3 regions of the Kitasatospora sp. NPDC096147 genome follow, and region 2 is predicted to be linked to each of the others. Evidence: riboswitches for the same ligand, from Rfam matches in the RefSeq annotation. Region 2 holds a riboswitch; each other region holds the start of a gene.
What was found. Region 2 has a riboswitch for S-adenosylmethionine ahead of ACIRBX_RS04815 (IclR family transcriptional regulator). Riboswitches for the same ligand answer to the same signal wherever they lie in the genome.

Region 1 (7,465 bases), on a different contig from region 2:
CGGCGTCCGGATCCGGCGATCCGGTCAGGGCCGACTTCTCCACGACCACCAGGTCGGGCACGCAGACCTTCTGCAGGCGGGCGATCTGCGTCCCGAGGGTCTGGTACACCCCGACGTCGGCGCTGAGGCAGCGCAGGAGCGCGGTGTGCACCTCTCCCGCGATGTAGTTGTGCCCCTTGCCAGGTGGTGGTGCCAAGAGGATCCGTCCTCCTTCTACCTCGGCCCGCCAGCCCTCAGGGACGTCCAGCTCGCGCCAGGTGCGCAGCAGGTACTCCCACTGCGTCCCGTGCTCGACCACCGTCGCAGTCATCGGCGAACTCCCTTCCCGCTGTTCGCCCTCAAAGTAGTCCTCGTCACCACCGTCGAGACCGCTCATGGGGTCAGCGTCGCACGAATGAGTGACGGGAGCGAGAACGCCGCAGGGCGGCCTCCCCGGTGAGGGGAGACCGCCCTGACGGACGTTCCGGAGCTGCCGATCCTCGGGAGGATCAGAAGTCCATGTCACCGCCCGGCATGCCGCCGCCGGCGGCCGCGGCGGCCTTCTCCGGCTTGTCGGCGATGACGGCCTCGGTGGTGAGGAAGAGCGCCGCGATGGAGGCGGCGTTCTGCAGCGCGGAGCGGGTGACCTTGGCCGGGTCGATGATGCCGGCGGCGATCAGGTCGACGTACTCGTTGGTCGCGGCGTTCAGGCCCCAACCGGACTCGAGGTTGCGGACCTTCTCCACGACGACGCCACCCTCGAGGCCGGCGTTGGTGGCGATCTGCTTGATCGGGGCCTCGAGCGCGACGCGCACGATGTTGGCACCGGTGGCCTCGTCGCCGGTCAGCTCCAGCTTGTCGAAGGCGACACCGGCCTGCAGCAGCGCGACGCCACCACCGGCGACGATGCCCTCCTCGACGGCGGCCTTCGCGTTGCGGACGGCGTCCTCGATGCGGTGCTTGCGCTCCTTGAGCTCGACCTCGGTCGCGGCACCGGCCTTGATGACGGCGACGCCACCGGCGAGCTTGGCCAGGCGCTCCTGGAGCTTCTCGCGGTCGTAGTCCGAGTCGGAGTTCTCAATCTCGGCGCGGATCTGGTTGACCCGGCCGGCGACCTGGTCGCTGTCGCCGCCACCGTCGACGATGGTGGTCTCGTCCTTGGTGATGACCACCTTGCGGGCGGTGCCCAGCAGGTCGAGACCGGCGTTCTCCAGCTTGAGGCCGACCTCCTCGGAGATCACGGTGCCACCGGTGAGGATGGCGATGTCGCCGAGCATGGCCTTGCGGCGGTCGCCGAAGCCCGGGGCCTTGACGGCGACGGACTTGAAGGTGCCGCGGATCTTGTTCACGACCAGGGTCGACAGGGCCTCGCCCTCGACGTCCTCGGCGATGATGACGAGCGGCTTGCCGCTCTGCATGACCTTCTCCAGCAGCGGCAGCAGGTCCTTGACCGAGCCGATCTTGGAGTTGGCGATCAGGATGTACGGGTCCTCGAAGGAGGACTCCATGCGCTCCAGGTCGGTGGCGAAGTAGGCCGAGATGTAGCCCTTGTCGAAGCGCATGCCCTCGGTGAGCTCGAGCTCCAGACCGAAGGTGTTGCTCTCCTCGACGGTGATGACGCCTTCCTTGCCGACCTTGTCCATCGCCTCGGCGATGAGCTCGCCGATCTGGGTGTCGGCGGCCGAGATGGAGGCGGTGGAGGCGATCTGCTCCTTGGTCTCCACGTCCTTGGCCTGGGCCAGCAGCTGGTCGGAGACGGCCGCGACGGCCTTCTCGATGCCGCGCTTGAGGGCCATCGGGTTGGCGCCGGCGGCGACGTTGCGCAGACCCTCGCGGACGAGCGCCTGGGCCAGCACGGTGGCGGTGGTGGTGCCGTCACCCGCGACGTCGTCGGTCTTCTTGGCGACCTCCTTGACGAGCTCCGCGCCGATCTTCTCGTACGGGTCCTCGAGCTCGATCTCCTTGGCGATGGAGACGCCGTCGTTGGTGATCGTGGGGGCGCCCCACTTCTTCTCAAGGACGACGTTGCGGCCCTTGGGGCCCAGCGTCACCTTGACGGCGTCGGCAAGCTGGTTCATGCCGCGCTCGAGTCCGCGGCGAGCTTCCTCGTCAAAAGCGATGATCTTGGCCATCGGAAGTGGTCCTCCAGGACACGTCGACTGCGCCGGACCGGAGGGCGCCCGCGACGGACGGCCCTGGTGTGCGGGGGTCTCGTCCCCTACCGCTCCCGGGGGCCTCACCGACCCGGTCCGTTGTCACTCTCATGCTGTGAGTGCTAACGCCAATGATTAGCACTCTCGGGTATCGAGTGCAAGCCCAATCGTGATACGCGCGCCCGTGCCGGTGCGCCGGCCGGGGACGTCGGAAGGCCCGTACGACGGGTGTCGTACGGGCCTTCCGGTGAAGCGTGGAGACTGCCAGCCCGAAGCCGAGCCGAGGTCCGCAGGTGCGGAAGGTCAGACCGCCGCGCGGACCATGTCCGCCTGCGGGCCCTTCTGCCCCTGGGAGATCTCGAACTCGACCCGCTGGCCCTCCTCGAGGGTGCGGTAGCCGTCCATCTGGATCGCGCTGTAGTGGACGAACACGTCCGCACCACCGTCGACCGCGATGAAGCCGTAGCCCTTCTCCGCGTTGAACCACTTGACGGTGCCCTGAGCCATTCCGAACTCCCCTTGTGCTGTGCTGGCCCTTCGCGGGTCCACAGGATGCGGACCCAGGTCTGTACCGGCACACGCCCGAGGGAACCCCCCCTGGGCGCAGCCGCGGTCAACACTCGAACGCGCCGACCGCCGCTGAATGTATCCGGACAGACGCCCTCTGCAACAGGGTCAACTTCGCCGAATTCGCCGTATGACGAAAGGGATGTGACGGGAGGAAAGCCTCAAGGGGCGGCAATTCGCGCGGGACATAGCGGACCTAACGGGATGAAACTCCGTCAGATTCCTGACACTGGCCTGACAGTTCGCGTCTCAGCGCGACCGCCCCACGTCTCAGCCGCCGGACGGGCCCTCCGTGCACGACTCAGCCGCACCACCGATCGGGATTCGAAACATCCGATCCGCATCCGCACTCTACCGCCTGCGACCTGACGGAAATTCACCGCGACGTGCGACGGGCCGCCACCGATATCCGGAATCATTCGTTCCGGTCGCGGTGACGGCCCGTCGCCGTACTCCCGAAGCGGGTTCAGCAGCCCCCGGCCACCGCCGGAATGATCGAGATGTTGGCGCCGTCCTTGATCTCGGTCTCCAGGCCCTCGTCGAAACGCACGTCGTCGTCGTTGACGTAGACGTTCACGAACCGGCGGAGCTTGCCGGCGTCGTCCAGCACCCGGGCGGCGATGCCGGGGTGGTTGGCGTCCAGGTCGGCGATCACGGCGGCCAGGGTGGCGCCCTCGGCGGCCACCTCGGCGGCGCCGCCGGTGTAGGTGCGCAGGATGGTGGGAATGCGGACGGTGGCGCTCATGGGGGTACTCCTAAACCGGTGCTGAGGGGGGATCAGGCGGAGGCCAGGCCGGCCGCGCGGAAGGACTCCAGGGTCGGGCGGATGGTGGCGGTGAGCCCGGCGTCGGAGACGGCGTCCAGGGTCTTCAGGCCGTCGCCGGTGTTGATCGCCACGGTCTCCTTCGCCGGGTCGAGCTGCCCGGTCTCGACCAGCTTCTTCAGCACGCCGATGGTCACCCCGCCGGCCGTCTCGGCGAAGATGCCCTCGGTGCGGGCCAGCAGCTTGATCGCCTCGACCACCTCGGCGTCGGTGACGTCCTCGACCGCCCCACCGGTGCGGCGGGCGATGTCCAGCACGTACGGGCCGTCGGCCGGGTTGCCGATCGCCAGCGACTTGGCGATGGTGTCGGGCTTGACCGGCTTGATCACGTCGCGGCCGGCCTTGAAGGCGGCCGAGACCGGGGAGCAGCCCTCGGCCTGGGCACCGAAGATCTTGTAGGGCCGGTCCTCGACCAGGCCGAGCTTGATGAGCTCCTGCAGACCCTTGTCGATCTTGGTGAGCTGGGAGCCCGAGGCGATCGGGATGACGATCTGCTCCGGCAGCCGCCAGCCGAGCTGCTCGCAGATCTCGTACGCCAGGGTCTTGGAGCCCTCGCCGTAGTAGGGGCGAAGGTTGACGTTGACGAAGCCCCAGCCCTCGCCGGCCGGGTCGCCGATCAGCTCGGAGCAGAAGCGGTTCACGTCGTCGTAGTTGCCCTCGATGCCGACCAGCTCGCCGCCGTAGACGCCGGCCATCACGACCTTGCCCTGCTCCAGGTCGTGCGGGATGAACACGCAGGACTTGAAGCCGGCCCGGGCCGCCGCCGCCCCCACCGCGCCCGCCAGGTTGCCGGTGGAGGAGCAGGAGAGGGTGGTGAAGTGGAAGGCGCGCGCCGCCTCGATGGCGCAGGCCACCACGCGGTCCTTGAAGGAGTGGGTCGGGTTCCCCGAGTCGTCCTTGACGTGCAGCTGGGCGGTGAAGCCGAGCTCGCGGCCGAGGTTGTCGGCCTTCACCAGCGGGGTCCAGCCCGGGTTCAGGTTGGGCTTGGAGGCCACGTCGGCCGGGACGGGCAGCAGCGGGGCGTAGCGCCAGATGGACGCCGGGCCGGCCTCGATCCGCTTGCGCAGCTCCTCCGCGTCCTCGGAGCCGAAGTCGTAGGCGATCTCCAGCGGGCCGAAGCACTCGAGGCAGGCGAAGCTGGGGCCGAGCGGGAACTTGGTGCCGCACTCGCGACAGGACAGCCGGTCGGCGGGGCCGAGGTCGACGGAGGGTGCGGCGGAAACAGCGGTGGCCATGGTGGCGGAGACCTTTCTCCTCATCTTCCCCGTGACGCGGGCGCGCCACAGGACGGAATTGGCACCTGTCCCGCCGTGGCCGCCGATGGGCCGGATCGCGCGAGAAGGTTGCCGGGACGTCAACGGGCCGTTCCCTCAGTCCCTCTGGATGAGCTCTGTGAAGTTGTGGTCCTGCGCTCCGGCCGACCCCGACGTGCGAAGGTCTGACCGCAGTACGAAGACTGTATCCGAAGGCGCCCGAGCGGTGACCCGCCGTCCGCTGTACGAGATGCGAAACGCGAGGAGACGAGACAGTGCCCGACCAGCCTCAGCCGTCCGACCCTGCCGAGGAGTTGCTGCCCGAGGTGTCCGACTGGCTGCGCCGGCGCTCCTGGACGGCGGCCGACCGGCCGCTGGACGCCCTGCTGACGGCCAAACGGGCGGCCGGCCCGGCCGGCACCATCAGCGTGGTGCTGCCCGCCCTGGACGAGGAGCCGACCGTCGGCGAGATCGTCCGGGTGATCCGCCGCGAGCTGATGGAGCGTCTGCCGCTGGTGGACGAGCTGGTGGTGGTGGACTCCGGCTCGGCCGACCGGACGGCCGAGCTGGCCGCGGCGGCCGGGGCCCGGGTGGTCCACCGGGACGAGCTGCTGCCCCGGCTGCCGGCCGTGACCGGCAAGGGCGAGGTGCTCTGGCGCTCGCTGCTGGCCACCTCCGGGGCGATCGTCTGCTTCGTCGACGCCGACCTGCGCGAGTTCGACCCGGCCTTCGTCTCCGGGATCGTCGGGCCGCTGCTCACCGACCCGTCGATCGAGCTGGTGAAGGCGATGTACGACCGCCCGCTGGAGACCGAGGGGGCGGTGGTGCCGGCCGGCGGCGGGCGGGTGACGGAGCTGGTGGCCCGGCCGCTGCTGAACCTGCACTGGCCCCAACTGGCCGGATTCGTCCAGCCGTTGGGCGGTGAGTACGCGGCCCGCCGGTCACTGCTGGAGCGGCTGCCGTTCCCCACCGGCTACGGGGTGGAGCTCGGCCTGCTGGTGGACGCGCTGGAGCTGGCCGGGCTGGACGCGCTGGCCCAGGTGGACGTCGGGGTGCGGCACCACCGGCACCAGGACGGCCAGGCGCTCGGGCGGATGGCCGCGACCATCTACCGGACCGCGCTGGAGCGGCTGGACCGGACCGGGCGGCTGAAGAGCGGCCAGGACCTGGTGCGCCCGCTGCTCACCCAGTTCTCCCGGGACCCGGCCGGCCGGGAGTTCACCGCGCACACCCACCCGGTCGGCGCGCTGGAGCGCCCGCCGATGGTGACCGTCCCGGAGTACCACCCTCGGTGAGCCTCCGCGCGCGCCCCGTGTGCCGACTGGTTTGCCCCCGGGGGTGAGAGGCAAGGTTGGTGACATGGCCGATCACGCGACCGCACGTTCGAATCAGACCGGGGCCGCCCCCATCCTGGTGGCCTCCAACCGGGGGCCGGTGTCCTTCACCGCCGAGGACGACGGTTCGCTCACCCTGCGCAGAGGCGGTGGCGGACTGGTCTCCGGGCTGTCGGCGATCGACGACCCGTCCGCCGTCTGGGTCTGCGCCGCCCTCTCCGAGGCCGACCGCACGGCCGCCCGGCAGGCCCCCGACGGCCGGCTGGACCTGGCCGGGCACGAGGTCGGCGGCCAGGCGGTGCGGATGCTGGACATCGACCCCGGCACCTTCGCCCGGGCCTACAACGGGGTGGCCAACTCCACCCTCTGGTTCGTCCACCACCTGCTCTACGGGACGGCGGTGGCCCCGGTCTTCGACGACCGCTTCCGCCGCGAGTGGGAGTCCTACCGGGCCTACAACGCGGCCTTCGCCGGGGCACTGGCCGCCGAGGCGGCCCCCGGCGCGGCGGTGCTGGTGCAGGACTACCACCTCTCGCTGGCCCCCGCCCTGCTCCGCGAGCTGCGCCCGGACCTGAGGATCGGTCACTTCTCGCACACCCCGTGGGCCCCGCCGGAGTACTACCGGCTGCTGCCCGACGACGTGGCGGCCGACGTGCTCGCCGGCATCCTGGGCGCGGACCGGGCCGGCTTCCTCACCCGACGCTGGGCGCTGGCCTTCGCCGACTGCTGCGAGGCCGTGCTCGGCGCGGAGGTGGACCGCGAGGCCCTGACCGTCACGCACGCCGGGCGGACCACCGTGCTGGGCGTGCACGGGCTGGGGGCGGACGCCGACTTCCTCCGCGAGCGGGCCCACCGGCCGGACGTGGACACCAGGTTGGCCGCCCTGAAGGAGGCGGTCGGCGACCGCCGGACCATCGTCCGGGTGGACCGCACCGAGCTGAGCAAGAACATCGTGCGGGGCCTGCTGGCCTACCGGCACCTGCTGCGCACCCGCCCCGAGTGGCTGGACCGGGTGGTGCACGTGGCCTTCGCCTACCCCTCCCGGCACGACCTGCCGGAGTACCGCGAGTACACCGCCGCCGTGCAGCGGACCGCCCAGGAGATCAACGACGAGTTCGGGACGGCGACCTGGCAGCCGCTGATCCTGCACGTGAACGACGACTTCCCGCGCTCGCTGGCCGCCTACCGGCTGGCCGACGTGGCCCTGGTGAACCCGATCCGGGACGGCATGAACCTGGTCGCCAAGGAGGTGCCGGTGGTCTCCGACGCGGGCTGCGCGCTGGTCCTCTCCCGGGAGGCCGGGGCCCACGCCGAGCTGGCCGACGACTCCCTGGTGGTGAACCCCTACGACGTGAT
Region 2 (7,465 bases):
CCGCTGCGCAGGTGACCGCCGCCGCGGGCGACGCGTTCTACCGCTACGACGGCAGCACGCCGCTGGCCTCGCTCGCGCCGGGCACCGTCCTGAAGACCCGGACCCTGGCCTACCACGTGGTGGGGCTCCCGACCCCCGTCCGGGCGGTCCAGCTCCTCTACCGCACCACCGACGCCCAGGGCCGCCCGGCGGCCAACGTCACCACCGTGGTCCGCAGCCTGACGGGTGATTCCAGCCGGGCGGTCTCGTACCAGTCCTTCTACGACTCGCTCGACCCGGCGGACGGCCCGTCCCGCGCGGTGGCCGGCGACCTGAGCCTCGGCGGGCTGATCCCGAACGCCGAAGCGCTCTTCCTGGTGCCGCTCCTGACGCAGGGTTACAACGTCGTCATCCCGGACACCGAGGGGCAGACCGCCGACTTCGCGGCCGGCCCGGAGTACGGCACCAACACCCTGGACTCGATCCGCGCCGCCACCCGGTCCGAGGCCACCGGCATGAACGCCGACACGCGCTTCGGCCTGATGGGCTACTCCGGCGGTGCCATCGCCACCAACTGGGCCGCCGCCCTCGCCCCGGGCTACGCGCCGGACGTCAACGCCAGGCTGGTCGGCTTCACCGAGGGCGGCCTGCTGGTGGCGCCGGCGCACAACCTCAAGTACGTGGACGGCTCGCTGGCCTGGAGCGGTGTGATCCCGATGGCGGTGATCGGGGTCTCCCGCTCCTTCGGGATCGACCTCAAGCCCTACCTGAACGACTACGGCCTGTCGGTCTACCGGCAGTTGGAGGACGGGTCGATCATCGACGCGGTCGGCCACTACCCGGGGCTGACCTGGAAGAAGATGGCCAAGTCCCAGTACTCCGACCCGAATTCGGTGCCGGCCTTCGTCGACGCGGTGAACCGGATCAACCTCGGTTCGGCCCCCACCCCGACCGTCCCCGGCCACATCGCCCAGGGCAACGGCGGCGTCCTGGAGGGCACCTTCGCCAGCCCGGCCGGCATCGGCACCGGCGACGGCGTGATGGTCGCCGGTGACGTCCGGGCGCTCGCCCGACAGTACTGCGCCATCGGCAACGGCCGCATCGCCTACGACCAGTACGACCTGCTCAGCCACCTCGGCGCGGCCGTCGCCTGGGCCCCCGGCGCCCTCGGCTGGCTGAACGACCGCTTCGCGGGGCGCCCCGCCCCCACCGACTGCGGCCGGATCCCGGCGGGCAACTCGCTGGCCCCGGAGGTGCCGCAGCCAGCCCGTTGACGGTGCGTCACTCCTCCTGCCGGGCCGGGCTGCCGGTGGTGGCCAGTCGGTGCAGCAGCCCGACGGTCTCGTCCCGGTGGGACGCGAACGCCCCGTGGTCACTGCGCCAGGTGAGGACGTGGGTGGCGCGGGCGGCGAACCGCCCCTGCAACTCGGGGTGCACGGCGCGGTCCTCGGAGCAGACCACGTAGGTGCTCGGCCGTTCGCGCCAGGCGGGGGAGGCCGTCGGGTGCAGCCCGGCGGCCATCGCCTGCGGGACCAGGCCGGCGGTGTGGCGGGCCCGTTCGGCGGTGCCGAGTTGTCCGTGGAACAGCTCGCCCGCCGCCCCGGGGGCGATGGTGGTGACACCCGCCCGGTCGCCGACCATGGCGGTCGCCAGGGCGGTGGGCGGCGCACCGGCGAGCAGACCGAGCGCGGTCTCGCCGTGGTCGGGCATCATCGCCGCCAGGTACACCAGGTGGTCGACCCGTTCGGGGGCGAGGCCGGTGATCACGGCGCCGCCGTAGGAGTGGCCGCAGGCCACGGCCGGGCCGTTCCCGGACAGCCGGTCCAGGGCGTCCTCGGCCGCGGCGATGTCGGCGGCCAGCGAGCCCCGGTGCAGCTCGGCGACGGCCACCGGGACCCCGAGGGTCCGCAGGCCGGCCGCGACACCGTCCCAGGCGTGCCCGGTGTGCCAGGCGCCGTGCACCAGCAGTACGCCACGGACGGGGGCGGTGGGGGAGGGGAGGTTCATGACGGGCCTCTCGGTGCTCGCGGTGTCGGGACCGCAGGGCCGCACCGCGCGCGGTGCGGCCCTGCGGTCATGAGAGTCACCGGGGCGGCGAAAGGATTCGGACGGTCGGCCACCAAGTGCACGGCGGGGACCTCCGGGGAGCGGTCGCCGCCGGCTACGGCGTGCGCAGCAGGCCGTCCAGGAACGGGTTGCCGAAGACGTGGTGGGGGTCGAGGCGGTCGAGGGTGGTGACGGCCTCGGTCCACTCGGGGAAGGAGGCGGGGATGGTGGTGGCGAGGACGCCGGGGTCGGACCAGGCGGCGGTGTCGGTGTAGGCCCAGCCCTTGGACCACTCGACGCGGAGGGCGGCGCGGGTGCCGTCGAAGGCGGCGAGCAGGGCCTGTTCGAGCTCGCGGCAGAAGCGGTGCAGGCCGGGGGTGCCGGGGAGGGTGAGGACGTCCAGCCAGAGGGCGGTGTCGCGGTCCGGGTGGGCGGGGTCGGGGCGGAGGGCCGAGAGCAGGGCGGGCCGGGCGCCGGGGATGCCGGTGGCGGCGGGGTCGTCGAGGCCGGTGACGCGGATCTCGACGGCGCCGTTGACGGGGTACTCGCCGCGCTGCTGGTACTCCGTCAGCAGGCGCTGGTAGGTGGTGGTGAAGGAGTGCACCGCCCACTGGAGGTCGGCCCGCCGCAGGTGCACCGCGTAGCCGTTGGCGGTGACCCGCAGGGTGGTCGGCCGGATGTACTGGAGCAGGTGGCGGGAGGGGCCCCAGAGGTCGGAGCGCAGGCCGCCGGCCAGCAGGTGGGTGAGCAGCTCGCCGGTCAGCAGGGTGCGCAGCAGGCCGCTGGACAGGAGGACGTCGGTGAGGTCCCCGGTCAGCCCGATCTTGGTGATCAGGTACTGGAGCTGGCCGAAGACCGGGGCCAACTCCGGCGCACCGGAGACCAGTTGTCCGGCCAGCTCGGCGACCGGCTGGGGGATGTTGTCGGAGAAGGGGTAGTTGTACGGCTCGTCGACGCTCCGGGCGGTGAGCGGTCGGGTCGGGGTGACCCGCCAGGTCTTGAGCCAGGGGTGGGTGGTGAAGGCGTACCAGATCGCCTCGGCCCGGCCGTCCCGGTCGACGAAGGAGGCGAAGGTGCGGGCACCGGCGCTGCCGGCGGCGCCGGGGCCGCCCGGGGCGGCGAACAGTTCGGTGGCCGGGACGTCGACCCGGCTGAGGCAGCGCAGCGGCCGGTCCGGGCCGACCCGGAGCACCGCCTCGGTGAGGAAGGCCCGGCCGAGCTGGACCAGCAGCGCCCCGGCCTCGGCCTCGGTGCGGTCGAACGTGCGCGGCAGGTACCGCCCGGCGGCCGGGTCCCAGACCACGGCGGTGAGCGAGACCACCTGGTTGGAGAGCGAGCCGTGGCCGTGGCCGGCGGGCGTGGTCTCGCCGGCCGCCGGGACGCCGGTGCCGTGGCCGCCGATGGCGAGCACACCGCCGACGGTGAGGTCGCCCGGGGCCGGGCAGCCGGCGACGCCGAGGCCCTGCTCGCCGAGGCGGGCCAGCAGTTCCTCCATCGAGGCGCCGGCCTGCACCCGGACGGTCGGGGCGCCGGCCACCTGCCCGGTGGGCAGGGTGATCGCGGTGAGGTGGCGGGTGGTGTCGAGCAGCAGGACGCGGGCCGAGGAAGGGGTGTCCGGGGCGACGGTGAGCGGGGCCCAGCCGTGCCGGTGCCCCTGCGGGCGCAGCCGCCAGCCGGCCGTGCGGGCCCAGTCGGCCAGCTCGGCCACGTGCTCCGGGGTGGTGGGCTCGCAGACCCAGAGCGGATCGGTGCGCACCTCGCCGGCCCAGTTCCGGTACTCCCGCTGGTACGGGACCAGCCCGCCGGGGAGGTCGGCGGGGGCGGTGCCGACCGCCCGGGCGCTGTCCGGTCCGACCGTGCCCCGCAGCAGCCAGGCCGCTCCGCCGGCGCCGAGTGCGGCGAGGGTCTGACGCCGTGTCAGTCCGCTTGGTTCGTACCGGTGTTCTGCCGATCGCTGGTCCGTCATGCCGCGACGCTACCAACGTGGATCACCCGAGGGGGCGATTCCGGCCGACGGGGGCCGGTGGGGGAGCGGTTCCGGACGAGGTGGGGGGAGGCCCGGCACGGCGGCCCGGGGTCTTGATATGGTTCCTCGCGAATCATCCAGAGGGGTGGAGGGACCGGCCCTACGAAGCCCCGGCAACTCCCCGGTCGAACCGGCGTCCGAAGTACGCGCCGTGCCGTCCGGGAGCAGTGCCAACTCCGGCCTGCCGCCACTGTGGCGCGGGAAAGATGAGGAGACACGGTGCTCTCTGTGCTGTCCTTCGTCCGGGCGCTTCCCACCCCGGCGCTTTCGCGTACCCGTTCTGTGTCTGGCGCAGGACCCCGGCCCACTTCTGCGGCCTTCCCTCGCTGACCACCCCCTGGGCTCCCCGTACGGAGCCCTCCGCGAGCGCCGCCACCCGCCGCTCGCGGGACCTGAGACGGAGTACATCCATGGAAACCACCAGCGGCGTCGGCGTCCTCGACAAGGTCACCTCCATCCTCGGCACCCTGGAGGCCGGGCCGACCACGCTGGCCGGGCTGGTCGCCGCCACCGGCCTGGCCCGGCCCACCGCCCACCGGCTGGCGGTCGCCCTGGAGCAGCACCGGCTGGTCGCGCGCGACGTCGAGGGCCGCTTCACGCTCGGCGCCCGGATCGGCGAACTCTCGGCGGCCGCCGGTGAGGACCGCCTGCTGGCGGCGGCCGGCTCGGTGCTCGCGCACCTGCGCGACGTCACCGGGGAGAGTGCCCAGCTCTACCGGCGGCAGGGCGAGATGAGGATCTGCGTGGCCGCCGCCGAACGGCTCTCCGGCCTGCGCGACACCGTCCCGGTGGGGGTGACGCTCCCGATGCGGGTGGGTGCGGCGGCGCAGATCCTGCTGGCCTGGGAGGAGCCGGAGCGGCTGCACCGGGGGCTGCAGGGGGCCAGCTTCACGGCCACCGCGCTGAGCGGGGTGCGGCGGCGGGGCTGGGCGCAGGCGGTCGGCGAGCGGGAGCTCGGGGTGGCCTCGGTCTCGGCACCGGTGCGCGGTCCGTCCAACCGGGTGGTGGCCGCCGTTACCGTCTCCGGCCCGATCGAGCGGCTGAGCCGGCACCCCGGGGCGCGGCTCGCCCACGCGGTGGTGGAGGCGGCCGACCGTCTGACGGAGGCCGTCCGGCAGTCCTGAGCGTGGCCGCCGCCCGGCGGTCGGCCGGTGCGGTGCGGCGACCGTCTCCCGGGTGGACCGGCCGGTGCCGGCCGGCAACGGCGGGTGGAGGACGGTGACGGTGCACTCGCCCCGGCCGTGCACCGGGCGGTCGGGTGGCGACGTCCAGTGGTCGGTGCCGGGCTCAGTGTCGGTCATGGCCGCCGAACCAGCCCGACGGACCGTCAGCCGGGCGTCGGCCGAGGGGGCGTCGGCCGGGAGACGGTCAGCCGGCGGACCGGCGGGAGCGGAGGTACTCGCGGGCGAGCAGCCGCAGCGCCGCGCCCTTCGGCGGGCCGACCGGGCGGCGCAGCAGGGCGGCCGGATCGGCCCGGGCGGCGGTGGCGGTGAGGGCGTCCAGGCCGACCATGCAGCGGACCATCGGCCGGTGCGCGGGCGGGGCCAGGTCGATCACGCTCCGGCCCTCGGCGAGCGTGCGGCCGGCCAGGTCGAGCTGATCGGTGATCAGGGCCCGGACGGCGGGCAGACCGGTGCCCGCCACCAGGTCGGCGCGGGTGACGCCGTGCCGGTCGAGTGCCTCCTGCGAGAGGGTCAGGCGGCCGTCGGCCAGGTCCTCGGCGAGGTCGGCGACGAAGTCGATGCGCTGGCTCGCGTCCAGGTAGGTGCGGCAGGCGGCTCGGTAGGCGCTCTGGTCGCCGGGCGGGCCGAGCACGGTGGCGACCACCATGAAGGCCGGCAGCGCGTAGACGTCCAGGTAGGTCTGGTACTCCGCCTCGGTGGCGAAGCCGGTGAAGTCGAGGTCGGCGAGGGAGCCGGCCAGGTGCTGCGGCACCAGGGTGCGCAGGGCGGGGTGGGCCGCGACGGTGTGCAGGAACGGGCGGAGCTCGGGGTGGTCCGTGCCGCCGTCCGCCAGCGCCCCGGTCACCTCCAGCTCCCACTGCGCGTATGCGGCGCGGCGCCCGTCCAGCGGGCCGCTGTCGAGCAGGGTGTCGGTGCGGTGCATGTAGGCGGTGGCGGCGATCACGTGCGGCACCAGCCGTGCGGGCAGCAGGAGCCGGGCCGCGAGCGCGGCCTCGCGGCGGTACCGCGTCACCTGCTCCCGCTGCCGGGTGTAGTCCTCCCGCAGCCCGGGGTCGGTGATGCCGGCCGCGTCCAGCGCCTTCGTCCAGCCGGTCAACTCGCGCCCGCCCTCTTCCGGTTGGTCCGTCCGGCCCGTTCACCCGGCCCGTTCACCCGGCCCGTTCACCCGGCCCGTTCACCCGGCCCGTTCACCCGGTGCGTCCGCTCGGTGGACGACCCGCGTCGTGATCGTCCGGGGCGAGCCTAGCCGGACTCTGGGAGGTCACAGGCGGTCGGGTGGCCCCCGCGTCGGCAGGAGGGCGGCGGGGCCGCGCGGGCGGGGCTGTGGCGGCTGCCGGAGGAGGGGTGTGCGGTGCGCGGACACGGGGGACGGGCGGTGCTGTCGGCCTGGCTGCGGTCTGCCGGTCCGATGCCGACCGGCCGGTGAGCGACTGCGGCTTCCGCCGCTCGTACTTCGACAACGGCTCGGTGCAGCCCGGTGACGACCACGTCCAGGTCAGCTTCGGCGGTGGCGGGGGCCAGTGCCTGCACCAGGGCCCGGGCGAGGGCCGGGGCAGCTTCCCGGGCGGTGGCCGGATCGTCGCGGGCTTCGTGTGGCAGGGGGGGAGTGCTGATCCGCCGTGCACGGAGGGCCCGGACGGCAGTTGCCCGGCCGGAAATCCTCAGGTGAACGGGCCACGCCCCTCGCTACCCTTCCTTCACCACAACGGGGGAAGGGTGGCGGCGCGTGCACAGCATCATCATGGTGCCCGGACGGAGGACGGAGCCGGCCGGGGGGTCGCGGCCCGCACCGGGGCCGGGCCCGTGCCCCGGATCCGGGGGAGGGCCGGGAGCGGCCGCCGCCGGGGGTGCGGGCTGGTGACGGCGCCCCCTGACGGACCGTCGGACCGGCTGTCCGTGCCGGCCGGCTACCGGATCGGCCCGTGGACGGTCGGCAAGCCGCTCGGCAGCGGTGCGTTCGGCACCGTCTACGCCGCCCACCGCGGCGCCCCGGTGGCCGGCGTGCCGACCCGGGCTGCGCTGAAGGTCCTGCCGACCGGCACCCGCACCCCGCGCCAGCTCGGCCACCTGCGCGAACTCGTCGCCCGGGAGGTGGAGTTGCTCCGCAGGGTGCGGGCACCCCGGCTGATCCGGCTGTACGAGGTGCGCACCCTCGACGACCCCGCGCTGCCCGGCCTGGACGGTGCCAGCGTGCTCGTCCTGGAGCTGGCCGAGCGCTCGCTGGAGGAAC
Region 3 (7,465 bases), on a different contig from region 2:
CGCCGGGTACCTGGGCACCTGGGCGGCCGTTACGCTGGCCCGGAACCCACGGACAGGAGCTTCAGAGTGATCACCGCGATCGTGCTCATCAGGACCAGCGTCGACCGGATCCCCGAGATCGCCGAGGAGATCGCGGCCATCGAGGGCGTCAGCGAGGTCTACTCGGTGACCGGTGGCTACGACCTGGTCGCCATGGTCCGCGTCCGCCACCACGACGACCTCGCGGCCGTCATCCCGGCCCGGCTGAACAAGATCCCGGGCGTCGAGCACACCGAGACCCAGATCGCCTTCCGCACCTACTCCAAGCACGACCTGGAGGCGGCCTTCGCCCTCGGCCTGGACTGACCCGGCACGGCACGGCAGGACGTGACGTCGGGTGGGCGACGTCCGGCGGCAGCGGCCCGGAGGCGCGGGGAACCGCGCGGGGCGGACGGCGACGCACCGGCAGCTGACCCGGCATCAGCCGGTGGCCCGTCCTGCCGTTCCGCTGCGCGCGGCTCCTCGCGCCCCCGGTGCCCCGGGCTTCAGCTGCGGCGGGTGTCCACCACGCAGCGGCCACCCTCGTTCCGGTAGGTCCAGGCCGCCCCGTTGGCGACCAGCTCGCGGACGGCGCCGAGGAAGCGGTCCAGGTGCTCGTCCGGGGTGCCGGCGCCGAACGAGACCCGGATGGCGTTGAGGCTGCGCTCGCCCGGGAGCGAGGACTCGGGGGCGCCGCACTCGGAGGGCGCGGCCTCCTCGCCGCCGAGCAGGGTGCGCACCAGCGGGTGCGCACAGAACAGGCCGTCGCGGACGCCGATGCCGTACTCGGCGGAGAGCGCGGCGGAGAAGTGCGAGCTGTTCCAGCCCTGCACCACGAAGGAGAGCACGCCGACCCGGGCAGCGTCCTCGCCGAACAGGCTGAGCACCCGGACCTCGGGGACCTCGGCCAGGCCGGCCTTCAGACGGGTGATCAGCTCCTGCTCGCGGGCCTCCAGCGCGTCGAAGCCGGCCTCGGTGAGCGCCTTGCAGGCGGAGGCGACGGCGTACGCGCCGATCACGTTCGGGGAGCCGGCCTCGTGCCGGGCCGGGCCGGTCTGCCACTCGACCGCGACCGAGCCGTCCAGCTCGCGGGCCACGGTCCGGCTGGCGCCGCCGCCGGCCAGGTACGGCTCGGCCGCGTCCAGCCAGTCGGCGCGGCCGGCCAGCACCCCGGCACCGAACGGGGCGTAGATCTTGTGGCCGGAGAAGGCGATCCAGTCCACGTCCAGCTCGCGGACCGAGACCCGGTGGTGCGGGGCCAGCTGGGCGGCGTCCAGCACCACCCGGGCGCCGTGGCGGTGGGCGGTCTCGGTCAGCTCGGCGATCGGCCAGAGCTCGCCGGTCACGTTGGAGGCGCCGGTGACGCAGAGCAGGCGGTGCTCGGCCGGGTTCTCGCGCAGCGCCCGGTCGAAGGCCTCGACCGCCTCGGCGTGCGAGCGGGGGGCGCGCAGGTAGGTGACCTTGAGGCCGTTGTGCGCCCAGGGCAGCAGCGAGGCGTGGTGCTCGGTCTCGAAGGCGAAGACCTCGGTGCCGGCCGGGACGGCGGCGGCCAGCAGGTTGAGCGAGTCGGTGGTGGCCCGGGTGAAGACCACCTGGTCGCCCTCGCGCAGGTCGAGGAACTCCTCGACGGTGCGGCGGCTCTGCTCGAACAGGTCGGTGGAGAGCTGGGAGAGGTAGCCGGCGCCGCGGTGCACCGAGCCGTAGTAGGGGGCGTAGGCGGCGACGTCGTCCCAGACCCGCTGGAGCGCCGGGGAGCTGGCGGCGTAGTCGAGGGCAGCGTAGGTGACCTTCTCGCCGGAGGCCAGCGGGACCTCGACGTCGTGACCGAGGACGGCGAGCGGGGCGCAGGTACGGGTGGCAGTCGACATGGGGGTGCACTCCTCGTAAGGTCCGGGACCTCGGGGTGCATCTGTGCCACCGACGTCCGCGCTTGCGCTGCGGACGGATCGCCGCAGTGCCCGGTCCTCACCCAGGGCACCCCGCCACGGACGGAGGGTTGCCGGACAGCAAGCTGGGGCTTGTCGCTGTCACTCATGACCTGGGCAGAACTCTAGGGCGGCTTCCGAAGAGTGGTCAAACGGCATTCCACTATCTGGACGCACCCGGGTACGCCGAAGGCCCGGACCGTGGTCCGGGCCTTCAACTCACCTGTCAGGTACGGGCGGTGGCGGCGGCCCAGTTCTTCAGCAGGGCCTCGGCGGCACCCGAGTCGATCGCCTCGGCGGCCCGGGCCATGCCGGCCCGGAGCTGCTCGGGCAGCGGGGCGTCGGTGAGCTCCAGCGCGGCCAGGGCGGCGGCCGAGTTGAGCAGCACGGCGTCCCGGACGGCGCCGCGCTCCCCCGCCAGCAGGCGGTGCACCACGGCGGCGTTGAACGCCGGGTCGCCACCGCGCAGCGCCTCGATGCCGACCAGCTCGATGCCGACCTCGCGCGGGTCGAAGGAGGTCTCGGTGACCTGACCGTCCTTCACCACCCAGACGTGCGAGGTGGCCGAGATGGTCAACTCGTCGAGGCCGTCGTCACCCCGGAACACCAGCGCGGTGGCCCCCCGGCGGGCCAGCACCCCGGCGATCAGCCCGGCCAGCCGGGTGTCGAAGCAGCCGATGGCGTGGGCGGTCACCCGGGCCGGATTGGTCAGCGGGCCCAGGATGTTGAAGGCCGTCGGCACCCCGAGGTCACGGCGGGCCGGGGCGGCGTGCCGCATCGCGGGGTGGAAGACCGGGGCCGGACAGAAGGTCAGGCCGACCTCCTCGGCGATCTCGGCCACCCGGTGCGGCGGGACGTCCGGGCTGATGCCGAGCTGCTCCAGCACGTCGGTGGCGCCGGTCGAGGAGGAGGCGGCGCGGTTGCCGTGCTTCACCACCTTGGCCCCGGCCGCGGCGGCGACGATCGCCGACATGGTGGAGATGTTGACCGTCTTGGCCCGGTCGCCGCCGGTGCCCACGACGTCCACCGCCGGTCCGGGGACGGTGAGCGGGACGGCGTGGGCGTACATCGAGTCGACCAGCCCGGCGATCTCGTCGACGGTCTCGCCCTTGGCGCGCAGGGCCACCACGAAGCCCGCCACCTGGACGGGGGTGGCCTCGCCGCTCATGATCCGGTCCATCGCCCAGGCGGCGTCGGCCTGGGTGAGGTTCTCACCGGCGAGCAGGGTGCTCAACAGGTCGGGCCAGGTGCGGGCCATGGCTAGCTCCAGTTCTCCGTCTTGACGTGGACTGGAGCCAGCCTAGCGATCCGCGGTGCGGCGGTGCGGCGTTGTTCTTCCCCTTGAGACGGCCGCCGTGGGGTTGACGGGACGTCAGGCCGGAGTGCGGCACCGCTGCGCTCGGCCGGGCGGGCTCGCGCTACGCCGGGGTGCGGCGGGCGACCCGGGCGCGGAGCAGGGTGGCGGCGGACTCGGCGAACGGGACCGGGTCGACGGGGTGCGAGATGGCGGCGTCCGCGCGCGACCAGGCGGCGAGCCAGGAGTCCTGCGGGCGGCCGATCAGCACCAGCACCGGCGGGCAGCCGTAGATCTCGTCCTTGACCTGGCGGGCCACCCCGAGACCGCCGGCCGGGACGGCCTCGCCGTCCAGGACGCAGAGGTCGATGCCGCCCTTCTCCAGGGCGCGCAGGACGGCGGGGACGGTCGCGCACTCCAGCACCTCGACCTCGGGGAGGTCCGCGGCGGGGCGGCGGCCGAGAGCGAGGGTGACCTGCTCGCGGGTGTTGCGGTCGTCGCTGTAGACGAGGACGGTGAGCGTCTCGTCCGTCGTGTGCGCCATGGGCCCTGCTCCCGGTGCTCGTCCTCTTATATGGGTGGTGCGCGCGCGTCGGCTCGACCGGGCCGGGTGTGATCCGGACCACGTTCACTTCCGGATGCTACTCCGCGACGCCCCTCGTGGTGAGCCCCTCGCGCGATCTCGCTGCGCCGGGCCCGCCGCCGCGTCACCCGGTCGGGCGACGGACCGTCACCCGGGGGGCGGAGTCCACCCGGACGGCGGAGGGGCCAAGGGGCAGTAGCCGACGGCCCCTCAGAAGTCCGGGAGCAACACGCGGGGCGAACGGGTGCAGGCACCTTCCGATGAACCGTCAGAAAACGGACACCGGGCCGGTGGAGAGGGTCTCCGACGCCCCGTCGGCTGCCAACGGGGCATACCGCACGCACCGGACACTCCGAGGTACACCCCCCGGCGTGAAGACGGAATAAGGGACCGACATAATGTCCGTCGTGGCGACAGCAACAGCAACAGAAACCGGACACGCGCACGGAGCGGTCAACAGGCCGAACCTCGTCAGCGTCGGAACCATCGTCTGGCTGAGCTCGGAGCTGATGTTCTTCGCGGCCCTGTTCGCGATGTACTTCACCCTCCGCTCGGTCAAGGGGGCTGAGTTCTGGGCCGAGAAGGCCCACGCGCTCAACGTGCCCTTCTCCTCGGTGAACACCACGATCCTGGTGCTCTCCTCGCTCACCTGCCAGCTCGGCGTGTTCGCCGCCGAGCGCGGTGACGTGAAGAAGCTCCGCTCGTGGTTCATCATCACCTTCGTGATGGGCGCGATCTTCATCGGCGGTCAGATCCTCGAGTACACCGAGCTGGTGAAGAAGGACGGCCTCTCGCTGTCCTCCGACCCGTACGGCACGGTGTTCTACCTGACCACCGGCTTCCACGGCCTGCACGTGACGGGTGGTCTGATCGCGTTCCTGCTGGTCCTGGGACGGACGTACGCAGCCAAGCGGTTCACGCACGAGCAGGCCACCGCCGCGATCGTGGTGTCGTACTACTGGCACTTCGTCGACGTCGTGTGGATCGCCCTGTTCGCGACCATCTACCTGATCAAGTAACCAGCTAGATCAGGTCGCTGGCCGCCGGCCGGAGCCCGACACGACCGCACCGACCGACCGCGCGCGGCCCCGCAGCACCCGAGCAGAACGGGTAGCGCGGGGCACGCCCACCCAGCCGACCAGATCCTGACCCCGGGGTTAAATCCGTGAAAAAGCTCTCAGCACGACGGCGCCACCCACTGGCGGCGCTGCTCGTCCTAATCTTCGCCCTGGCGGCAACCGGGGGACTGTACGCCGCGTTCGCGCCCGCCGAGAAGGCGCAGGCCGACAGCTCGTCGCAGTCGCTCGCGATCGATGAGGGCAAGAAGCTCTTCGCCGTCGGCTGCTCCTCCTGCCACGGCCTCAACGGCGAGGGCACCTCGGACGGTCCGAGCCTGGTCGGCGTCGGCTCGGCCGCGGTCGACTTCCAGGTGGGCACCGGCCGGATGCCGGCCCAGCAGCCCGGCGCGCAGGTGCCGAAGAAGAAGGTCATCTACAGCCAGCCCGAGATCGACCAGATGGCCGCCTTCGTGGCCTCGCTCGGCCCCGGCCCGGTCACCCCGGTCGCGGAGCAGTACACCTCCACCAACCCGAACGACGTCGCCAAGGGCGGCGAACTGTTCCGGACCAACTGCGCCCAGTGCCACAACTTCGCCGGCAAGGGCGGTGCCCTCACCAACGGCAAGTACGCCCCGCCGCTGGACGGCGTCGAGGCGAAGCACATCTACGAGGCCATGCAGACCGGCCCGCAGAACATGCCCTCCTTCCCCGACGGCACCATGCCGGAGGAGCAGAAGAAGCAGATCGTGGCCTTCGTCCGCCACACCACGAACGACGAGCCCAACCCCGGTGGTCTCACCCTGGGCAGCCTCGGTCCGGTGACCGAGGGTCTGTTCGGCTGGATCTTCGGCCTCGGCTCGCTCATCGCGGTCGCGATCTGGGTCGCCGCCCACACCACCAAGGCCAAGAAGTCATGAGCCACGACATGTCCAAGGACACCCTGCCGGAGTCCCACGACTCCCACGGCGCCGAGGTCGCGCCGCACGGCGACCCGTTCGCCGACCCCGGGCTGCCGGCCCACGAGCCGCGTCGGACCGACATCGACGAGCGGGCCGCCAAGCGGGCCGAGCGCCAGGTCTCGATGCTGTTCATCCTGTCGATGCTGTCGACCGTCGGGTTCATCGCGTCCTTCGTGATCTTCCCGATCGACAAGATCGTCTACATCTTCCCGCTCGGTCACGTCAGCGCGCTGAACTTCTCGCTCGGCATGACCCTGGGCGTCGCCCTGTTCTGCATCGGCGCGGGCGCGGTCCACTGGGCCCGCACCCTGATGTCGGACCACGAGATCCCGGCCGAGCGTCACCCGATCGAGGCCGACGACGAGGTCCGTGCCGACGTCATCGAGCAGTTCAAGACCGGTGCCGCCGAGTCCGGCTTCGGCCGTCGGAAGATGCTCCGCAACACCCTGATCGGTTCGATGGCCCTGGTGCCGCTCTCCGGCGTGGTGCTGCTCCGCGACCTCGGGCCGCTGCCCGAGGACAAGCTGGAGCACACCGGCTGGCGCGAGGCCACCCAGGCCAAGCCGCTGCAGCTGATCAACATGAACACCAACGAGCCGATGAAGCCCGAGGACGTCCTCGTCGGTTCGCTGACCTTCGCGAAGCCCGAGGGCCTGGAGGAGGACTCGCACGAGTTCCAGGTCCAGATCGCCAAGGACGCCCTGATGCTGGTCCGGATCGCTCCGGACGACATCAAGGACAAGGAGTCCAAGGAGAAGGGCTTCGAGGGCATCCTCGCCTACTCGAAGATCTGCACCCACGTCGGCTGCCCGATCAGCCTCTACGAGCAGCAGACCCACCACGCGCTCTGCCCCTGCCACCAGTCGACCTTCGACCTGGCGGACGGCGCGCGCGTCATCTTCGGCCCGGCCGGCCACCCGCTGCCGCAGCTGAAGATCACCGTTGACGAAGCGGGCTTCCTGGTCGCCACCGGCGACTTCGACGAGCCCGTCGGCCCGAGCTACTGGGAGCGCAGCCGATGAGCACGAGCAGCACCTCGGGTGCCGCCAAGCCGGCCAGCACCCGTGCCAAGCCGGCCAACAAGTACGAGGCCGCCGCGGACTGGGCCGACGGCCGGCTGGGGATCTACTCCCTGGCCAAGGCCAACCTGCGGAAGATCTTCCCGGACCACTGGTCCTTCATGCTGGGCGAGATCTGCCTCTACACCTTCATCATCATCATCCTGACGGGTGTCTACCTCACCCTGTTCTTCACCCCGAGCATGGCCGAGACCGTGTACCACGGCTCGTACGCCCCGCTCCAGGGGATCAGGATGTCGGAGGCCTACGCCTCGACCCTGGACATCTCCTTCGAGGTCCGCGGTGGTCTGCTGATCCGTCAGATCCACCACTGGGCCGCGCTGGTCTTCGTCGCCGCGATGCTCGTGCACATGATGCGCGTCTTCTTCACCGGCGCGTTCCGCAAGCCGCGCGAGGTCAACTGGGTCTTCGGCTTCCTGCTGCTGTTCCTCGGCATGTTCGACGGGTTCATGGGCTACTCGCTCCCCGACGACCTGCTCTCGGGCACCGGCATCCGCTTCATGGAGGGCGCCGTCCTGGCGGTGCCGCTGGTCGGCACCTACATCCAGA

Region 1: it holds a riboswitch for S-adenosylmethionine, as region 2 does, so the genes downstream of both, thrC (threonine synthase) here and ACIRBX_RS04815 (IclR family transcriptional regulator) in region 2, are expected to answer to the same signal.
Region 3: it holds a riboswitch for S-adenosylmethionine, as region 2 does, so the genes downstream of both, ACIRBX_RS10945 (aminotransferase class V-fold PLP-dependent enzyme) here and ACIRBX_RS04815 (IclR family transcriptional regulator) in region 2, are expected to answer to the same signal.

Annotation. Positions count from the first base shown of each region.
Region 1 is NZ_JBIWFX010000014.1:87,647-95,111, reverse strand. It holds gene ACIRBX_RS31645 (Uma2 family endonuclease) at 1-310, opposite strand, end outside; gene groL (chaperonin GroEL) at 489-2,111, opposite strand; gene ACIRBX_RS31635 (cold-shock protein) at 2,436-2,639, opposite strand; gene ACIRBX_RS31630 (ubiquitin-like small modifier protein 1) at 3,166-3,444, opposite strand; gene thrC (threonine synthase) at 3,477-4,757, opposite strand; SAM riboswitch class I at 4,775-4,912, opposite strand; gene ACIRBX_RS31620 (glucosyl-3-phosphoglycerate synthase) at 5,090-6,070, shown strand; gene ACIRBX_RS31615 (trehalose-6-phosphate synthase) at 6,135-7,465, shown strand, end outside.
Region 2 is NZ_JBIWFX010000001.1:1,112,403-1,119,867, reverse strand. It holds gene ACIRBX_RS04830 (lipase family protein) at 1-1,253, shown strand, start outside; gene ACIRBX_RS04825 (alpha/beta hydrolase) at 1,261-1,986, opposite strand; gene ACIRBX_RS04820 (cholesterol oxidase substrate-binding domain-containing protein) at 2,141-3,991, opposite strand; SAM riboswitch class I at 4,122-4,264, shown strand; gene ACIRBX_RS04815 (IclR family transcriptional regulator) at 4,462-5,175, shown strand; gene ACIRBX_RS04810 (phytoene/squalene synthase family protein) at 5,420-6,331, opposite strand; gene ACIRBX_RS04805 (serine/threonine-protein kinase) at 7,093-7,465, shown strand, end outside.
Region 3 is NZ_JBIWFX010000003.1:89,358-96,822, forward strand. It holds gene ACIRBX_RS10935 (rhomboid family intramembrane serine protease) at 1-70, shown strand, start outside; gene ACIRBX_RS10940 (Lrp/AsnC family transcriptional regulator) at 67-345, shown strand; gene ACIRBX_RS10945 (aminotransferase class V-fold PLP-dependent enzyme) at 525-1,886, opposite strand; SAM riboswitch class IV at 1,940-2,057, opposite strand; gene trpD (anthranilate phosphoribosyltransferase) at 2,170-3,201, opposite strand; gene ACIRBX_RS10955 (hypothetical protein) at 3,362-3,781, opposite strand; gene ACIRBX_RS10960 (heme-copper oxidase subunit III) at 4,219-4,839, shown strand; gene ACIRBX_RS10965 (c-type cytochrome) at 4,986-5,795, shown strand; gene ACIRBX_RS10970 (Rieske 2Fe-2S domain-containing protein) at 5,804-6,859, shown strand; gene ACIRBX_RS10975 (cytochrome bc complex cytochrome b subunit) at 6,856-7,465, shown strand, end outside.